One region of the Anaerobacillus sp. QJM3NY_32 genome, then DNA from elsewhere that is predicted to be linked to it. Evidence: riboswitches for the same ligand, from Rfam matches in the RefSeq annotation. Region 1 holds a riboswitch; the other holds the start of a gene.
The links. A riboswitch is a leader RNA that binds a small molecule or an ion and turns the genes downstream of it on or off. The one in region 1 is predicted to bind S-adenosylmethionine.

Region 1 (3,140 bases):
AACATAGCCTTCTACTACGACGCCACTTTCCTCTAAAAACGCAACGGCCCGAGCCGTCTCTTCCGCTTCCCCATCTAAATGAACGACTAGCCTACCAAAAGGCTGATCCTTCAGTTGTGTAATGTTCCCTGCTAAAATGGACGGATACACGTCGAACTTCTTACTAACAAGCGCAAGAGCGGGACTACCTGATTTCTCCCCAATAAATGAAAGATTCACGATCTGACCACGCTCTTTCAATCGAGACACAAGCGACTCTGGAAGCTCATCCTGGAATAACGACTGAACAAATCGTTTGGCCGTCGTTGTAGCAGGCTTACTAAAGATATCGATCACTCGCCCCTGTTCAATCACCTTCCCGTTCTCCATCACAGCCACTTCATGACATATTTTCTGGACAACGTGCATTTCATGCGTAATGAGTAAAATCGTGATTCCAAAATCACGATTGATTTGTTCCAATAAAGATAGGATTGATTCTGTCGTATCTGGGTCAAGGGCACTCGTTGCCTCATCGCACAGTAGCACTTCAGGTTCATGAGCAAGCGCACGGGCAATCGCCACACGCTGCTTCTGACCACCTGATAGCTGGGAAGGATAAGCATCCCGCTTATCCGATAACCCAACGATACCTAAATATTTATCAACTCGCGCTTCAATCTCTTTTTTACGAAGACCCGTAAGCTTCAGCGGAATAGCAATGTTTTGATACACAGTGCCTGTTTTCAATAAATTAAAAGACTGAAAAATCATCCCGATGCGCTGTCTTGTTTTTTGAAGCTTTCCAGTAGACAAAGAAGTGAGCTCAATGTCATTGATAAATACCTTTCCATCTGTCGGTCGCTCCAGAAGATTCACCATTCGGACAAGCGTGCTCTTTCCAGCACCACTATAACCGATGACGCCATAGATGCTTCCTTTCTCAACTTCTATGGAAACATCATCAACCGCCTTCGTAATCGTCTCACCGCTTTTATACGTTTTCGTTATATTTTCTAATCGAATCATCGTGCTCACTCCTCTTTCGAATTACCAGGATGCAACAACAGAACCGTTAAATTCGTCCTGGATAAATTGCTTCACTTCATCTGATTGATAGTAGTTCACTAGCTTTTGAATACGTTCATCATCTTTGTTCTCTGTTTGTGTTGCAATCACGTTCACCCACGGGGAATCTTCGGGTTCCATTTCAAGAGAATCTTCTTTCGGTACGCGTCCACTTTCCATTGCAAAGTTCGTATTAATTGCTGCAATCGCAAGCTCACCAAGCTGTCTTGGAATTTGTGAAGCTTCTAATGGAACAAATTCGAGATTATAAGGGTTCTTCTCAATATCTTTGATCGTTGCTTTAACACCAACGCCATCTTTCAACTCAATAATGCCAGCTTGCTCAAACAACATTAGCGCTCTAGGTTCACCTGTTGAATGGTTAGGCAAGCCAACTTTGTCGCCTTCTTGCAATTCATCAAGACTCTTATATTTGTCAGAATAAATTCCCATTGGGAAAGTAATCGTAGTTGCTACCTTGGAAAGCTCGAGTCCTCTTTCTTTTACATAATCATTCAAATAAGGTTCATGCTGAAATACGTTCGCATCCAATTCCCCTTCATCAAGGGCTGTATTTGGCATCACATAATCATTAAACGCAATCACTTCAATTTCAAACCCGTCTTCCGCTGCGATTTCCTTCACCTTGTTCATCACATCTTCATGCGGACCAGCCGTTACCCCTACCTTCAGTGGGCCATCTTCTGAATCTCCAGAAGCCTCATTTCCAGAACAACCTGCCAAAAAGACTAAAATAAGTGCACCTAATAAATACAATGATTTCTTCATTTCTCAATCTCCTTTAAAGTTCATATAGTAATGTAAAGCGTTTTAGCGCTAAAATATAAAAGCGCAAAAGTGCTTCGATCTGCTAAAATCCCCTCCCAATAAAAAAACTCCCTCTGTAAAGTACAGAGAGAGTTGTATCATTTCATCATTATCAGCAGCGCTGAACTCTCTCTCATCTTTCAAACGATTGCTCGTCTGCTGGAATTAGCACCTTTCTCACGAACTGAGATGGTTGCTGGGCGTCACAGGGCCAGTCCCTCTGCCACTCTTGATAAGAGTTTTCAATATTATTTAACTATTTTCAATAGTATAGTATCTTTCTCGAAGGGCGTCAAGGGAAGATCTCAAAAAGTGCCTGTCACCGCCCGCTATTTGTCGAAAGATTTCTTATTGTCTTCCTTCTAGGTAATTGTCGAACCAGTTTCCTAGATGCTTAAGTCGTTCCACTCGTAGTTCTGGATGACCGCTTCTTGATAAATTATGATCAGAATCTGGGAATCTTACAAACATCGTTTCCTTCCCACGATGCTTTAAAGCCACATATAACTGTTCTCCTTGCTCTATAGGGCACCTGTAATCATTTTCGCTATGAAGAATTAAAAGTGGGGTTTCGATTTGGTCCACATACTTAAGCGGTGAATGATGCCATAGCTTAGCAGGGTTTTCATCTAAATCACTTCCAACTTCCCACTTTGTGAAAAAGTATCCGATGTCACTAACGCCATAGAAACTCTGCCAATTCGAAATGGAGCGCTGGGTAACCGCTGCTTTGAATCGATCGGTTTTCCCAACAATCCAGTTCGTCATAAAGCCACCGTAGCTTCCTCCCGTCACGAAAAGTTGAGCTTCATCAATAAAGGAATACTTGTTCAAAGCGGCATCAACACCCGCCATCAAATCCTCATAATCACCCCCACCATAATCTCCTCGGCAACCATTCACAAACTCTTGTCCATATCCCTGACTACCACGTGGATTCGTATAAAGGACAACATATCCTTTTGCTGCAAGAAGCTGAAATTCGTGCATAAATGAATTACCATACATCATATGTGGTCCACCGTGAATTTCAAGAATAAGGGGATGTTCCTGATCTTCCTTAAAATCCTTTGGCTTCATGAGCCAGCCCTGAATCTCCAAACCGTCTTTCCCAGCGTATGTAAACATTTCTGGTGTCGAGAGATCCAGGCATTCGAGAACGTCAGCATTTGATTGAGACAAACACAGTTCATTTACCCGATCTCCATGAAACGAAAGCGTATAAATATCGCCAATGTTAAGTGGATCGCTAATTGCAACAGCCG
Region 2 (3,140 bases), 1.5 Mb from region 1:
AAAAATAATCAGCTTATAGAAAAAATGTAGTAGATATAATATCCTATGTATGAATGTATTTTAATACTGTAGTACAGGTGTACAGATAGGGTTTTTGGTAAAAAAACAACAACCGGAGAAATTAAGTTCTCCGGTTGTTGTTATAAATTAGGCCTTTGTTCGATAAGCCGTATTGTGATCTTTCAATGTCTCATCCGTTCCAAACAAAAAGTGCTTTTCCATATTTGGAGAATATACCGAGTTTACAGTTGTTCTGCCAACTGTTTCAGCCACCTCTCGCAGCATACTTGGAGAAGCCCCGCAACAGAGTCCGAAGTAATTGACGCCAACCTGCTTTGCTTTCTTAGCCCATTCCGCTAGTTCATAGCGATTGCAATAAAGCGGGTCTAAAGAGGTTGGAAAGGTCGTCTCTGTTGGCAATGTACACGCACAGCCACCGTCTGGTAAGTTAAAGAATGTTGGGTGTTCTTCTGTTGTACGATAAGGGATTGGAAGAGCACCAACATAGCCGTTAACAGACTGTCTAATTTTTTCAATGTAAGGCTGCATTGTGGCAGGCCCTCTAAAACAATTCATGCCAACAACTAGTGCACCTTGCTCTTCTAATAAACGGCAAGCTTCCTCAACCGTATAGCCGTCCCTTAAAATGTTCTCACTCATAAGTCCGAGTGTAATCACAGCTTGAAGACCTTGCTTTTGAATCTCTTCTAGCGCTATTTTGGCTTCTTCATAGAAGTAGAAGGTTTCGCCGTTGATGAAATCAACGCCTTCTTCTTTGCTCCATTTCACCATTTCAGCAAAAATTGACCGAATTTGTTCCTTACTTTCCTCATCTTCAGGATCAAATAAGTTTGTATTTGAAATGTTTCCAGCAACTAGCGCTTCTTCTTCAGGGTGTTCCTTCGCGACTTCTTTAGCCAGGCGGATGGCTTGTCTATTGAGCGGTTCTAACAAATCTTCTTTTCCAATAATCCTCATTTTCTCTCGATGACCATTATACGTAAAAGCAAGTACGACATCTGAACCTGCAAGCATATAATCACGATACGTTTGTTTTAGCGCTTCAGGGTTGTCTAGGGCAACTTCGGGTACGAATGATCCTGCTTGTAAATAACCACGACGCTCTAGTTCAAATAGATAACCTTCCCCGCAAATAACTGGACCATCTTGCAATCGTTCTTCAAGTGTTCTTTTCATGTGTAACAGCTCCTTTTCTGGATAAAATAAAAAACCCTCTTCTTAAACAATAAGAAGAGGGATTGCTAACATAATCCTCCTCTTATCTTCCAGGTGATATCACCTGTAGGATTTGGCACCAGCTTCAACTGAAGTTGAAAGGTTGCCGGGCATCATAGGGCCTATTCCCTCCGCCGCTCTTGATAAGAGTGTTGATTTAATTTTTGAACATGTGTGAAATTATAGACCGGTTAACTGGAAATGTCAATCACTTATCTGATAATTACGAAATGTTAGGATATTCACTTGCTTTTCAAACGATAGATGCGATCTTCACGCCCTATCGGCTCGACTGACATTGATCCAGATGCAACAAATGAATCGAGGTAGGTACAAACAGCATAATAAATTTTTGGTTTCTTTGTGGAGTATCTCTTGTCTTGTACCTTTCCTTCCTTAATCAAAAGCTCACAAATCATTAGGGCGCTTTCCATACCTTGCTGAATATAAGAGTCTACCTCTTCCTGTGTTGTAAATGAAAGGTCCCCTACAAAATAGGTTTCCTTAGGTTTCTCGCTTGTCTTTTCTTGTAAAGGTTCTTGAACATCTTCCGCGAACAAATCAAAAGCGCCTTGTAATTCCTCTTCTGGTTTCGGTTCTTCCTGGTTGCTTTTCGGGTTGACTACTTGTTCTACAGTGTTGCTTCCTCTTTGAAGAGCTTCTTTTTCTTCACGATAAGATCTGATTAAACTGTTTAGCCTTTTTTCTTGTAAATCTAGTAATGGAAGATTTAATGAAAGTAGCTGTTCAATGTCTTGTGGAAGGTTCAATCCTTCAGGAATGTCGTATGTAGGATAGCCGTTCTGTCTTTTCAACAGTAGCTCATCCAACTCATAATCTATTTCCATAAATCCCTTCACAACTTCTCTCACAATGGAAGCGGATAATCCGGTATGCTCTTCGAAATGATTAATCCCGAAACGCCGCGTTTCTCCTGTTTTTGCATGTCGAACAACATACTGATACCGTAAAGAGCGACCGCACTCACATTTTAAATCATCTGAAACGAAGCCCGCATCGATGTAATCTTCTAGTATCCAATCATCAAGCAGCATCCTGATTTCTTCATCCGTTGCCCCACTTGGAATCATCCGCCCTTTACTTCTAGCAATTACATTCGCAAAAGCCGTTTTTTTACCGCGTTTAAGAAAATTCATTACATACGTTTGTTGCTCATTTGTCAGATCTGAAAAAAGCTCATCTCTTTGGGTGCTTGTCAGGCTTTGTGTCATATAAATCCCTTTCTGTACGATAGTAATGCCATTATATCAGTAAATATTCCAATATTGTTTGCATCGGATAAATTCTTAAAATAAGAAACGCCAATTCTGATGAATTGGCGTGAATTCGTTCTTAACGATGGCGGCCGTGCTCGCCCTTATGATTATGATGATGCTTTTCTTTTTTCTGTTTCGTTAAGTCGAGTGTATATTTAGCGAAACCATTTTCTGTTTCATCAACAAAATGAATCGTTTGAATGCTTTCCGCATAGGTTTTGGCTTGTAACGAGGATTCAAAAGTGACGTTCAGTTTCTTCTTATTGACTGTGTGAAATGACCAGTTCTGATCAGCTGTTGGATTAATTGTCTTGTTTTCAAGAATATAGTCAATTAAAATTTGTCTATTTTCATCAGGTGAATCAATGACAATATTCGAACCGTCTAAGTGCGGGAAATGCCCACCGCCTGTTGCTCTGTAATTATTTGTAGCGACGATAAAGAACATATCTTTCGTTACCTTTTCTCCGTTGTATTTTAGCGATTTAATTCGATTCGCATCAGCATTTACTACACTCCCACTCATATCATATTTCGCCGGTTCAGTAACATCGATTTGATAGGTAACGCCATCAATCACATCGTAGTTATAAGAAGGGAAATCAGGATTAATTAAAGGCTGTTCCT

Region 2: another riboswitch for S-adenosylmethionine. It lies ahead of AC0VYH_RS11950 (homocysteine S-methyltransferase family protein); the one in region 1 lies ahead of AC0VYH_RS19585 (MetQ/NlpA family ABC transporter substrate-binding protein).

Annotation. Positions count from the first base shown of each region.
Region 1 covers NZ_CM149684.1:3,790,286-3,793,425, forward strand. The annotation lists gene AC0VYH_RS19580 (methionine ABC transporter ATP-binding protein) at 1-1,008, opposite strand, end outside; gene AC0VYH_RS19585 (MetQ/NlpA family ABC transporter substrate-binding protein) at 1,030-1,836, opposite strand; SAM riboswitch class I at 2,006-2,114, opposite strand; gene AC0VYH_RS19590 (alpha/beta hydrolase family protein) at 2,224-3,140, opposite strand, start outside.
Region 2 covers NZ_CM149684.1:2,265,983-2,269,122, reverse strand. The annotation lists gene AC0VYH_RS11950 (homocysteine S-methyltransferase family protein) at 148-1,197, opposite strand; SAM riboswitch class I at 1,277-1,386, opposite strand; gene AC0VYH_RS11945 (DUF3895 domain-containing protein) at 1,479-2,468, opposite strand; partial or broken gene AC0VYH_RS11940 (5'-nucleotidase C-terminal domain-containing protein) at 2,590-3,140, opposite strand, start outside.